Regions from separate parts of the Anaerostipes sp. CAG:276 genome, predicted to be linked through region 3. Evidence: riboswitches for the same ligand, from Rfam matches in the RefSeq annotation. Region 3 holds a riboswitch; each other region holds the start of a gene.
The links. Region 3 has a riboswitch for cyclic di-GMP ahead of QVP35_RS03900 (hypothetical protein). Riboswitches for the same ligand answer to the same signal wherever they lie in the genome.
Positions count from the first base shown of each region.

Region 1: linked by a shared signal. The riboswitch ahead of QVP35_RS00920 (MSCRAMM family protein) and the one ahead of QVP35_RS03900 (hypothetical protein) in region 3 are both predicted to bind cyclic di-GMP.
Region 2: linked by a shared signal. The riboswitch ahead of QVP35_RS06505 (hypothetical protein) and the one ahead of QVP35_RS03900 (hypothetical protein) in region 3 are both predicted to bind cyclic di-GMP.

Region 1 covers NZ_FR889171.1:5,552-10,159, forward strand. Annotated here, with positions in the region: gene rsmI (16S rRNA (cytidine(1402)-2'-O)-methyltransferase) at 1-335, shown strand, start outside; gene QVP35_RS00910 (AbrB/MazE/SpoVT family DNA-binding domain-containing protein) at 396-659, opposite strand; gene QVP35_RS00915 (hypothetical protein) at 801-1,382, shown strand; cyclic di-GMP riboswitch class I at 1,431-1,523, shown strand; gene QVP35_RS00920 (MSCRAMM family protein) at 1,605-4,608, shown strand, end outside.
Region 2 covers NZ_FR889182.1:166,816-171,423, forward strand. Annotated here, with positions in the region: gene QVP35_RS06495 (helix-turn-helix domain-containing protein) at 1-249, opposite strand, end outside; gene QVP35_RS06500 (Ig-like domain-containing protein) at 457-2,559, opposite strand; gene QVP35_RS06505 (hypothetical protein) at 2,522-3,004, opposite strand; cyclic di-GMP riboswitch class I at 3,279-3,364, opposite strand; gene QVP35_RS06510 (DMT family transporter) at 3,463-4,359, opposite strand; gene QVP35_RS06515 (P-II family nitrogen regulator) at 4,577-4,608, shown strand, end outside.
Region 3 covers NZ_FR889179.1:467-5,074, forward strand. Annotated here, with positions in the region: partial or broken gene QVP35_RS03885 (energy-coupling factor transporter transmembrane component T family protein) at 1-339, opposite strand, end outside; gene QVP35_RS03890 (energy-coupling factor transporter ATPase) at 332-1,195, opposite strand; gene QVP35_RS03895 (energy-coupling factor transporter ATPase) at 1,180-2,031, opposite strand; cyclic di-GMP riboswitch class I at 2,157-2,241, shown strand; gene QVP35_RS03900 (hypothetical protein) at 2,418-4,608, shown strand, end outside.

The DNA.
Region 1 (4,608 bases), on a different contig from region 3:
AACTTTACAGCACGATGGGGAATAGGAAAATGACGGTCTGCAGGGAACTGACAAAGAAGCATGAAACGGTATTTGTTTCTGAGATGGAAGAGGTCATCTCCTATTATACCGAACATCCGGCAAAGGGTGAGTGTGTTCTGATCATTCAGGGAAGAACATTGGAGGAACTGAAAAAGGAGAGCCAGGAGCAGTTTCAGGAACTCGATTTGATGGAGCATATGGAACGCTATTTAGGGAAAGGCCTCTCACAAAAAGAGGCTATGAAACTGGTGGCCAAAGACCGCGGAGTAGGAAAAAGAGATATTTATCAGGAGCTTCTCCGGTATAAGAAATAAAATAACATCAAAAAAAGGACATATCATCCAGCATATGTCCTTTCACTATATCCCACTGCTTTATTCTGCAACATTTAAACCAGCAAGTTTCGCCAATTCAATGATAGAACTTTTTGACACTTTCTTGCCTTTGTACTCAACGAGATCATCCATTTCGCCAGTAAAGATGTCTGCTGGATTGTACTTTTTCAATATGATCGTATCTTCGTCAACGAAGATCTCAAGGGGATCCCTCTCATTCACATCCAGATTACGTCTTAACTCAATTGGTAAAGTAATACGTCCCAGCTCATCAAGCTTTCTTACAATACCTGTACTCTTCATATTCGCTTCCCTCCTTGCAAATTAGTAAACTACTATACCTAACAATATCATACCTCACAAAGCTTGTCAAATCCGGGCTTTGAAGCATATTCTTATGGGGAAAAGAATAGGATACACTAAGAACGAAAAAGGAGTTTTTCTTTGATCAATTATATATGGAGTATTTTAATCTTAGCAGGTATATTAATAGGAAGTATAAACGGTAATCTGAATGCCGTATCAGACACGATTCTGGATTCTTCTAAGGAAGCTGTACAACTCTGTATCCTGATGTTCGGGGTCGTGGGGGTATGGTCCGGGATTATGAACGTTGCAGTCTCCTTAGGCCTTGTAAAAAAGCTTGAGAGACTCATAGCGCCCTTTTTAAAGCTTCTGTTTCCGAGGTTGAGGGATAAGGAGGCAAAGGAATACATCAGCACGAATATCGTGGCTAATCTTCTGGGACTTGGATGGGCCGCAACACCGTCAGGGATCAAGGCAATGAAGGCCCTTGACAGGATCAATCCGCACAAAGGTGTCGCCACCAGGGAAATGTGTATGTTTCTGATTCTTAACATTTCATCTTTACAGCTGATTCCGGTCAACATCATCGTATTCCGAAGCCAGTACGGAAGTGTGAATCCGACCGCGATTGTTGCGCCGGCCATTGTTGCAACCTTTTGTTCCACGATCGTAGGAATTCTCTTTGCAAAGATCATCGAGAAATTTCAGAAAAGCACTTGATTTTTAGAGACAATTTGTATATGATGAGAATATAGGTTTAGAAAGAGTAAAATAAATAGGCAAAGCTGCCGAAAGGCAGTGACGCAAAGCTAAAGGGGCTATATCGTATAGGGAGTATGATCGTGCCAGCCAGCTGCCTCATAAATTATTATTTATGTGTAGATTGAGAATCCGTTGGATACTCAGTCTTTTTTGTTTCAAATAATAAATGGGGGTATGAAAATGAGTAAAAAGGTAAGAAAAAGTCTTGCAGTTCTTGCGGCTTTTGTGCTGACGATATCATTTATCGCAGGGAATGGTGCGTTCACCAATGTCCATGCACAGGAGGCGGAAACAGAAACTGCATCAGAACAGATCACTTCTACAACAGAGGCTTCTTTAGCAACTGAGGAAACAGCTGCAATGGCCACAGAATCTGTCACAACAGAGCAAAAGGCCGCAACAGAGAGTAATACAGAAGCCGCAAAGGCCGAGAGCACTGCATCTGTCACAGCAATTCAGAAAAAAACAGCCGTAAAGTCCGTAAAACAGGGATCAGATCCTGTGGTGACAAACGGCGATTTCACCAAATACTTAACTAAATTTGCATTTACAGACCATTTAGGAAATCCGTTCACGGAGTCTCATCCTGTCACAAAAGACAGCAATGTGATCATCAGATATGAGTTCAAAATTCCGAATAAGGAAACCATTCAGGGAGGATCCACTTATATTCTGAAAATGCCGAACGTGTTCCAGTTAGATGGTCTCAGCGGCGCTGCGCAGAAATTAAATAAGCAACAGGCAGGCGCTGTAGAGGAAGTTCCGAACTGGACCGTAAACAACAATGCAACCATCACAGTAAAATTTCCAAAAACGCTGACTCAATCTAATATTGAAGGGTTCATGGAGATTAGCTGCAGCGTGGACGCAGATCAGTTAAAAGAAGAGACAATTATTTTCGATCTGGGACAACTTGAGGGATTCGGGCAGGAGTATCAGACTGACTTTAAACCGGAAGTGGAAAAGAAAAGCCCTGAAGTAGCGAAAAAGGGAACGCTGAACAGAGAAGACCAGACCATCACATGGACGGTCATTGCCACACCGGATAAGGGAGACAATAATCTGGAAGGATACACCCTGATAGATACGTTTGATAAAAAACAAGTCTTTGTAAAAGGTTCCGTGGAGTTAGACGGAACAAAAACTGCCGATCCGGAACTAACTGACAATGGATGGAACTATAAGTTCGGAAAGATCAGCAATGGTTCCCATACATTAACTTACAAAACAAAGCTTACGGATGAATTTTTTGAATCAGATTATAAGTCCAATGGTGCAAAAGATATGTCTGCCATTGCAGCTAATACTGTAACAATTAAGACAGGGGACAGTAAAGGTGAAGCTTCAGCCGATGCTTCAGTCCGGGTGGTAAGATATGCATTTTGGAAAGATAAAAATGCATCCAATAATATAGGATATGATGACGATGCAAAGAAGCCGTATCTTGGCTTTCAGCTGAAAGGTTGGTACGATACAGCGGGCAGAGAACTGCCGGTTACATTTACAGATAAGCTTCCAGAAGGAACCTCACTGATGGAGACAGAAGGACAGCTCACAGTGAAATATGGCAGCGGCAATGCAGTGAAACTTACAAAGGCAGCAGGAAGTACACCGGGTGAAAATGAATATACGTATGATACGGCAACACGAGAATTTAAAGTAACACTTGATCCAAAGTACAACAATAACTTTGTCTATGTCAATTATAAGATCTGGCTGGATACCGAGGCGGCTGTAAAAAAAGGAAGTGTAAGAAATACTGCAGTCATGACGGTTGGAAACCATGTAAGCATTTCTGATTATGAGGATTCCAGCTGGGGAAGCGGATATCAGAAAGGAAAGCTGGGACTTACAAAGTCAGGAGCCTTTGCAAGAGTTGAAGATGACAATACCATAAAATGGACAGTCACTGTCAATAACAATCCAACCAAAACAGTGAATGGAGACATTCAGTTTAAAGATGTGCTTCCGGAAGGGCTTGAATACATTGCCGGATCTTTTAATGCTAATTATAAGGGCAAGAATGAAAAAAATGTGCAGGTAAATGGAAACGAATTAATTTTTACTATAAAGGATCTTGGAAAAAACAAATGCACGATCACATATACAACAAGGATTAAGGGCGGAGCCCTTCAGTTCACTCAGAATGCAAATGGGAACTCACCGGCTGTTTCTTTTAAAAACCATGTGTTTCTCGAATGGGATGGTAACAAACAGGATATTACGGGAACAGGTTCTGTAAATATCCAGACTTTCGTTTCCAAGAAGGGAAGTTATAACAGCAGCAAAGATGAATTCAACTGGACGATCTGGCTCAGGTCAAAGGGCATTTACATTCATAACATGGTTGTCACAGAGAAGCTTCCGGAAGGCCACAGACTCGTAGAGGGAAGCCTTAAATACGGAGATAAAGTTCTTGGGACAGAGAAGAGTGCAGATCAGCCTTACTATGAGGTCAGCGGTGATAGTATCATTATTTACTTCCCGGAACAAATGCTTCCGACAGACAAAAATGACATGACACTGAGTACCGTTACCGATGAGACAAAGGCTGAGACAAAACCAGAAAAGGTAAGTGCAGTCAATGAAGTGAGTGTACGGGCAGACGAGTTTAAAACAGAGCTGACAGCAAAAGCTGAAGTAAATGTAAGCTATACGCCAGATGTAGAAAAAACCACTTCTTATAAAAAAGGAAATTATGTAGAGTGGACCGTAAATGTAAATAAAAACCATGCGGTAATTACGAAACAGAAGGCCGAAATTACAGATCAGCTTCAGCCGGGGCTGACTTACAGAGAGGGATCTGTAAAGCTGATCGATGTGACGGCAAACAATAAAGAGATTTCCGGAATGGATTCAGATTATGATGATGTTTCAGGTAAGATTGTGTTTACATTCCCGGATGGACTGGATTTAACTCACCAGTTTAAAGTCTTATTTATCACAGATGTCACATCTGCCACAGGAAATATTAAAAACACCGTTACCTTTGATGCGAGTGCCAAAGAGACCAAGGTAACCAGCGGCAGTGTCCCATTGATATTAAGCGGAATGAACAGCGGCCTGACAGGTGATAACATTCGTTTTATCTTAAACAAAACAGATGCAGAAGATAATGCTCCCTTGGAAAATGTTGAATTTCAGCTTTATGACCATAATAAGAATGAAGTTGGAAGTGTTATGA
Region 2 (4,608 bases), on a different contig from region 3:
TATTCCATTAGAGCGAAACGAAAAATTCAAAGGAATATATGCGTCATCCTCTCCCATCAAATACGCCTCTGAACATCCAAATAAACTACAAATTTTTTCAATCAGTGTAACGTTTAGATTTCGTGTTCCATTCTCTAGTTTTGTAATCATAGATTGATCAACATCCAAATATTTTGCTAATTGCTCTTGAGTTATTTTACTTTCTTTTCTAAGTTTTTTTAAACGAATATTTTTTGTATTGGCTACCATTTTATATTCTCCTTTCAAAGGACACACTCTGTGTTCACTTGTATTATATGCTTATTTTGTCATATTTTCAAGTGATTATCGAATTATTTTTATGACATTATATTCTTAGGCTATTTTTGAGTTTATAATAATTATGAATTATAAACCAAGGAAAGGGAGTCACATTGCGAACTCCCCTTCCTATTTTTTATCATATCAGAGCATCTTTCAAAAGTTGTAAATTGGTTGTAAAAATTCTTCCTGCTGTCTGGAAAAACGCATGCGATAAGGAAATTTAACAGAAATAGAAACTCCTGCTGTGATACTTGCCGTACCCGGTGATACTGCCGTTACATTTCCTTTATCGTCTACATCTGCCACAGAAATATCGGAGGAAGTCCACTGATATCCGCAGTCTGCATCGAATGGCAGAGCCCGGGCCTTCAGCTGAAAAGTTTCTCCAGCAATCAGTTCTTTCGCATTTGGACTCAAAATTATACTTGAAGCCTTTACATGATAGGACAGCAGGTCACTGCATGATATATCACTGTCTGAATACTCACCAGTATCAGAAACCGCCTGGACAGCCGCCTTGTACCCGCCTTTTCCATATCTGCTCAAATCTTTGGAACAATCCAGGCTCTCTGTACTGCTCTCTTCGTCTGTAAGAATCTCTTCGTCTCCTTTGAAAACTGTGACCAGATACCTGGATGCCCCGGGAACTTTTTCCCACGTAAGTTCACCGAATCCTTTTTCATCCCAAGTAATCTTTCTGGGCGCATCCAGCTGCGGGGCTTCCTTCAATGTTCCGATATATTTTTTGCCGCTTTTTTGGACAGGCAGCACATACCCCTTGGTATTTTTTAGCCTGACCCTGGAAATCTCAGTATTTCCAACAAAAGAATCTGCCGTCACATAAATACCCTCGGATATCATTCCCTGTTTTGGAAGAACTGTGATTGAAACCTGAGGATCAAAATCTTTAACAGTAATCTGGCTTCCGCTGGTGATCTGAAGATTTGCCTCCTGTCCGTCTGTCTCCAGTGATCCTGACTTAATATCTCCATCTACGGTGAAAGATTGTGTTCCTCCTAATATGGTCAGCCAGCCGCTGCTCTCAATGCCTCCTCCTACAAATACAGCATCATTGTTCCACTCTTCCGGTGCCGCATTAATATAGCCCCAGCCGCTGATTTTCCCCTGGATAGATCCTTTATGCAGGATAAGGAATGCCTCCTCATTTTCTCCGTTTATATTCCCGTAAGTGCCGCTGAATATATCTACCTGCTGTCCCGCATCTACAGATTTTATATATCTGATATCAGGCGGAGTCCCCTCCATCGTAAGATTATCTTCAAATACAGCCATATCTGTGTCGATCACAATGCCGTCCTGTCCGGCACACCCCGTAAAGTCCATGGTCAAAAAGCTGAATTCCGTGTATTCTCTGATTGTCAGAGGCTTGCTGACCGTAAGCTTAGCGGGAGCAGATCCGATACCGGAAATTGAAAACGTGTGTCCCGGCAGGGAAAGTTCCAGCGGCTCATCGACTGTCGTGTCTCCCGAGATAATCAAGGATATGTTTTGTTTCCCGTATTTGGCGGCCTCCAGAGCCTTTTGTACAGATGCAAATGCCTGGTCTGCCGACTCCCCGGTATTCCCGTCGTTCCCCGACGTTCCGTTAATAAAATACACACTCTCCTTATTTTTTGGCGCGGCAAACCATCGTTTCCCTGATGACGTCTCCTCTGTGCGCATCTCCCATGCATTCACATCGTTTGAAAACGACAGACGTCCGTCTGAATCTTTTCTCTCCGAAACTACCTGTCCCCTAAACCATGGAGTGATCGTTCCCGAGCCATTTACCGTCCCCTTGACATAAAGATCAGAGCTGATGTCCAGATTGGCGTCTCCCTTCATATTCAGGTTCCCTTCCAGCGTGGTTCCGCCGTTAGCGCCCATCGCCAGAATAGAGCTAAGAGTCACATTTTTAACCTGAAACAGGTTATATGTGTTAAGAGGCGCGGCAATATTCAGCAGGTCAATATTCCGTGCTGCCTCCCTGAGATTCTGTTTTGTATAGATATTTACAACGGATGCCGTGTCCAGCCGGTCGGTCAGGGCATTGTCCCTGATCGTAACCTCTGTTCCTTCCAAAACTTTTGCCCCGTTTTTCCCATAACCGTATATTCCGGCAAAGTTTCCGCCGCCCACATCAATCCTTGCCCTCCGCCCTGAGACTTCTGTGGTGTCCGGACTTCCCGCATAAATATAGGCTTTCTGATTGTCATTTTCATTCACAAAACACTGGACCGTATCGGTCAGGGTCAACGAATATCCATTGACATAAAAAACGCCTGGCCTCCTCATCAACAGAAGTAGTCTCAAGTTTGATCCTGTCAAACTTCAGATCACTCCCCAGAGTTATCCCATAACGGAGAGTCAGAGATACGCTCGGATGTTCTCCCCGGATTGTAAGTTTTTTCTCCTCAGGCGTTGTAACCCCCTTTTGATCCACATAGGAATCAATAATGACAATCGTTCCTCCATCCGCTGCAGCCCGAAACGCCGCATTAATATCATGCAGCGGCTGCTCCTTTGTACTGCCGTCTCCAGACGGATATCCGTCTGATCCAGTCAGATAGACCGTCTTAAGGCCTGATGATTTGACGGTGCTTCCCGCCGCAGATATTTTCACTGTCTGAAACAGCATTGAAAATACCATGACTGCGGCAAGGAAACAAGCTGTGATCCTTCTAAATCCTGTTAAATTCAACTTTGTTCCCCCTCAATATATTTGTATATGTCCCACATAATAATTGGACAAAGTGGCAATCCCACTTCAACTCCCACCCCCCTCATTCTTTGAGGGGTTTGACAACTTTGCGTGCCAGATGCGATTTGACGTAGTCAAATAATTTCCTTGCGCATCTGTGTACAACCCGCGGAGCGTTTGTTATTACTTAGGAAAGACTTTCACGCATTAGCGTGACAAGGTCTTTCCTAAGTAACAAAAAATGCATTGCTGTCCTAAAAACGCAATGCATAAAAACTGCAGCTGGCTGTCATAATCAATAAAATCTTAGACCCTTTAGCTTTGCGCCGCAGGCTTTCACCTGTTTTGCCCAATATGTAATATTCCTTTCTTCTAATATACTTCATCCCAGAAACTGTTACAATGAAAAAGCCGTATGAATACAACATTCATATGGCTTTTTCCGAAAAACATGCTGCCTACTGTTTATTCACTGCAGCAATTCCTCCGCATACAAGAAGAATGGATGCGATATTAACCGCAGTAAAGACGTTTTCTTTTAAAAGCAGGCCGGAAAGCAGTGTTCCGAACACCGGAATCAGCAGATTATAGATGGAAATGGAACTGACCTGATAATGGGATAAAAGCCAGGTCCAGACGCTGAATGCAACAGCAGAAAGGACAGCCATGTAAAGAAGCAGGATCAGTCCGCTTGTTTGGAATGTCAAAGTTCCGTTTCCCGCATATCCAAAAATCAAAAGCAGGCTTCCTCCAAGCAGAAGCTGATATCCGGCGATCAGCATCACATTCATCGTCTGTGCCAGTTTCTTGCTGTAAATGGATGCGAGACTCTGTGACAGTGCTGCCAGCACAATGAATCCTTCTCCATTCCAGGCAAATCCGCCGAGACTCCCTCCTTTCAGATTGATCAGGACGATGCCGGAAAGTCCGACGGCACATCCTATGATTTTCTTCGCCGTCAGCCGGTCGCTCTTAAAGAAGAACGGAGCCAAAACTACCGGAAAGAATGCTGTAAATGAGTTGATAATCGACCCCTTGGCTCCCGTGGTATGCGCAAGTCCCACATAAAAGAAATAATACTGGATTGTCGTCTGAAGAATTCCAAGAGTCAAGAGATGTTTAAATGCCCCTTTTTTCGGCAGTGGCCTCTGTCTTGTCTGAACTCCCAAAACTGCAAGCACCATGAGTCCTGCCGCCGCGAAACGAATGCCTGCAAACAGCAGCTTGCTTCCGATATCGTCTCCCTGTATCTTGAAAATCTCGTAGCCCAATTTTACGCTGGGAAAGGCACTTCCCCATAAAAAAGTGGCAAGCACCGCGAGGGCTGCCATCAATGATTTATTCTTTATTTTCATAAATTCCTCCGCTCCTGATGATTCTTCTATTCTACCATGTTTTACAGACACATTAAGAATGATTTTCATCTGTATTTATTTTTATACAAACCGATTTTTTATTGACAAATGAGTCTTCTGGAGTATAATGGGAACCATTCAAGAACAAAGGCGTTCCGATCAAGAGATTGGAATGCCTTTTTTTCTTAAAATAAAAAAGAGGAGGAATTATATTATGATGAAGAAAGTTGTAGTTGTCATCAAACCCGA
Region 3 (4,608 bases):
GCCCAGATAAACGGCTGTGATGACTCCTTCTTTGGTGATCCTGATAACCCCGAAATGTACGATCGCCTCCCCCGGTATGAAGAAAATATTGATGACAACGGAAAAAAGCAAAATAACGCCAACGGCTTTCAGCCCCCTGACAATAAAAGAAAGGGGTACAGTGGAAAGGCCGATCATCAAAGCCAAAAACAGCAGAGAAGCCGCATAAGTCAGCGGGGACTTTGAGAAAAACAAGGTTATGACAAAAATCAATGTCCCCACCAGCTTTACCCTCGGGTCCAGCCGGTGAAGAATAGAATCTGATCTGTAATATTGTCCTATGGTGATGTCTTTAATCATATGTTTGTTCCTTCTTTAATGTTTTTAGGATTGCCCTCCTGGCATCTTCAAGAGTCAGGATCTCTCCCTCAACAGGAAATCCTTTTTCTTTCAGATCATTGGCCAGGAGTCTGAAAAACGGTACGGACAGTCCCATCTGCTCCAGTTCTTCCTGATGGGAAAACACCTCTTCCTTATCCCCGTCAAATTCCAGCCGCCCACGGTTCATGACGATCATCCTGTCTACATAGGATGCAATGTCTTCCATACTGTGGGATACAAGTATGATCGTGATACCCTGTTCCTGATTGAGACGCTTCAGCAGTTCTAAAAGCTGTACCCTTCCCTCAGGGTCCAGACCGGCGGTCGGTTCATCCAGAATAAAATATTCAGGCTTCATTGCCAGAATGCCTGCGATAGCTACTCTGCGCTTCTGTCCTCCGGACAGTTCAAACGGCGACTTTCCGAACAGTTCTTCTGAGATCCCCACGTCTTTGAGTGCCTCCTTCGCGGCTTTGACAGCTTCTTCTTTGGATGCCCCAAAGTTCATAGGGCCGAAACAGACATCCTCCAGTATGGTTGTCTCAAACAGCTGGTGTTCCGGATACTGAAAACACAGGCCGACCTTTCCCCGGAGGCTCTTGATATCATAATTGTCATCGTGGATATTCTTTCCCTCAAAATACACCCTTCCTTTTGTAGGTTCCATGAGACCGTTCAGATGCTGGATCAGCGTAGACTTACCCGATCCCGTGTGTCCGATGATGCCGATAAATTCTCCCTCTCCGATCTCTAAATCTATATCGATCAGCGCGGGCTTCTTTATATCCGAATTATCTTCATATATATAACTTACTTTTTCTAAACTAATTGACATAACTCTTCCACCAGTTCTTCCCTTGTCGTTATCGCATCAGAAAGCCTGATACCCTCCTTTTTAAGCTCGTAAGCAAGCTCTGTGGCAAACGGAACTTCAAGCCCGTACCCTTTCAGCTCCTTAACATGGGCAAACACTTCCTTTGGCGTTCCGCTCATTACGACCTTTCCCTGATCCATGACAAACACTTTGTCAGCCAACAGTACCTCTTCCATATCATGTGTGATTAAAATGATCGTGATCTCTTTTTCTTTGTTTAGTTCCCTGGACAGGGACAAAACATCCTGCCTTCCCTTAGGATCCAGCATCGCGGTGGGCTCGTCCAAGATAATACACTCCGGTTCCATAGCCATGATCCCTGCAATGGCTATGCGCTGTTTCTGTCCGCCGGATAAATGATTGGGGCTTGCACTGCGGTAAGCGGTCATCCCGACGCCCTCCAGTGCCCCTGCCACGCGACTCCAGATGTCTTTTGTGGGAACGCCGATATTTTCCGGGCCGAAGGCTACATCTTCTTCTACTACAGAACCGACAATCTGGTTGTCCGGGTTTTGAAATACAATGCCTGCACTTTGGCGGATCTTCAGGAGCTTTTCATGGTCTCTTGTATCCATACCCTTTAAACAAACAGAGCCGGATGTGGGCTGCAGCAGTCCGTTGATATGTTTTGCCAGGGAAGATTTGCCGGAGCCGTTGTGTCCAAGAATGGCAATGAACTCCCCTTTTTCCACCGACATATCCACACCATTTACGGCATTTATTGTCTGAGTTTCCTCTTCCTTCTCCCCATACGTTATATATTGATGAATTAAATCTTTGATCTGTAATATTGACATTGGTTTCTCCTTTGACATATGCTCCATTATATCAATAAAATTCTCTGGAAACAATAGGTATTCATTGACATTCCTACTGTTAGACCATATACTTAGGGTAGAAATAAGCACCGCTTAAAATGGTCTTTATATTTTGGCAAAACCGGGGAAATCCGGTGACGCAAAGCCAAGGGCCTAAACCATTTACTGGTACGGCAGCTGGTTGCTCCATTTTACCTACGGGACTATTGTACTTTCATAGCCCTCTCGATGGATTTTGTACTGCATATTTTCTATGCAGTTTGACTTACGTTGCATTTTTTAAGATAAAATCGACTCCGGCAGGATACCGCCGGAGTTTTTTATTTTAGTATCATGACAACATATCAAATAAGGGGGAGATTACTATGAAACGCTTGAAAAAGCCTGCTGCGTGGCTAACCGCAATATTTCTTGCACTCGGCCTTGCAACTCTGGGCAACTTAAGTTATGCAGCGGAGGAACCGCTGGAAGCAAAGAAGGACCTTCAGGCGGCATCCTCTTCAGAGAATGTGGCTGCATCTGAGGAAGAAAAACCTGCATCTGCTGACAGGCCGACAGAGACAGCCGAAAGTCAGCAGACAACTGCAGCGCCTGAACCAGAGGTTACCGAGACCTCAAAGAAAGAGACGACAGATTCCCAAAACTCAGCTGCAGCCAAAATTTCCAATGAAGGAGTATCTGAAAAAGACGTGAAAATGAAAAAAACTGCTGCAAGTGATCAGGAAATCATGATCGAAGGCAGTACACTCTATGCTCAGGGCACTTCCATCGTGATCAAGAAGGATTCCGACGGCAAAGCCTATGTCTTTGATGCCTCCGGTAATTCCCGTCTGTCTGACACATCGGTTACGAGCGGTTTTACAATCTATGGCGGAGGAAAAAATAAACCCGCAAAAGGAAATGTAACGATTGACATCCAAAATGTACAGGTGTCCAGAATATATGGAGGAGGTTTTTCCGATGGTACCGGAAATGCGGATCTAAGTGGAAATGTCTCCATTAAAGTCTCAGGTACTGTGAATGCTTCTTCAGTGTATGGAGGAGGATATGCCAATGCATCCAAGGGAAATGCCAGTGCCAATGTATCCGGATCTGTTACTGTTGACATTCCCTCTGTCCCGTCCAGCAACCATGGCAACCTATACGGAGGCGGCTATGCGTATACCACCGGAGCATATAATGCCTCAGCGGATGTAGCCTCAGTAAACATAAGTGTCACGAGCAGGACATATTCTCTGCGCGGAGGCGGCTATGCCACAGCAAACGGGGACGGTAAAGCCTCCGCAGATGTATCTGGTTCTGTTTCCTGTACAATGAAAAGTGTAGACATCCGTGAAGTATATTCGGGCGGTTATGCCAGCGGAGCCAACGCTCATGCAAGCTGCGGCTCCATCACCTCTTCCTTTGCAGGAAGCGGAAATGAAGTCATGATCTTCCACGGCGGCGGGGATGCGAGTAATCATGCCTGCGCCGATGTTTCCGGCAGTATCACTGCCAATCTGACCAACTGTTCCAGTATATACGGCTATGTAACTGCAGGGGGTACCGCTTCCGGCGGAGGTTCTGCTGATGTAAACGGTTCTGTTACACTGAATGTAGTCAATTCTGTCTCTCCGGTACAGGAACAGTTCGGCAATCTGGCAGCCGCTGCTTTTCACACCGGCGGTCAGGCTTCAGGTCAGGGCTCCAGCGCAGATGTAAAAGGTACCTGCTCTACCCTTTACAAAGACAGTGAAATCGTAGGCACTATTGTGGGAGGCGGAGAATCCATCAGCGGAGGTTCCGCCAAATCTGGAAAAATTTCTTTTTCCCTCGAAAATGTAAAGGGAAGCGAATATGAAGGAACCATGTACTACGGCGACTACATCTTAGTCGGTGAAGTGGATGACAAGAGTTCCAGGAGTCTGACAGAGTCCTCACAGGCCGCTATGACCGTCACCAACAGTAAAACAGAATTTCTCTGGGGAGGCCTTTTGCTCAAGGGAAATTCCCTGTCCTGCAAAACAGGATCTGATCTTATCATAAAAGACAGCGCATCAACTTTTGACGGTATTGCTCATTTTGATACTTTATCAGTAAGCCATCCGATTACAGTCAGTTCCTTTGAACCAAAATCTGACGGTGTCCCGACACTTTTAAAAGTTACAGGACTTTCAGCCGGAAAAACTGCAGTGACGTTCCATGGCAGCGGTGCAGAACAAAATTGGTTTGCACTGAGAAACGGAACTTTAAACTACAATGAAACAGCGGACTCTGCGTTCTGGAAGATTGCTTCTTATAATACACCTTCCGGCTCCATCGCCGTACAGCAGCCCCCGGAAGCCCCTGGGGTGGCCTTGGAAAACAGCGATGCAGACCATTTTCTGACGCAGGAAGACCGGGAAAAAATAAACACCGGAAGCAGTATAGAAATTGTCCTGAATTCTTCTCCCGTATCTGATCCGCCTACAGATATCAGCAAACTCCTAGAGAAGGAAATGCACCGCACCCAGACTCAGCCTGCTGTCATCCTGGATCTCAATCTCATGAAGGTAATTGACGATGTGCCGGAGAGTA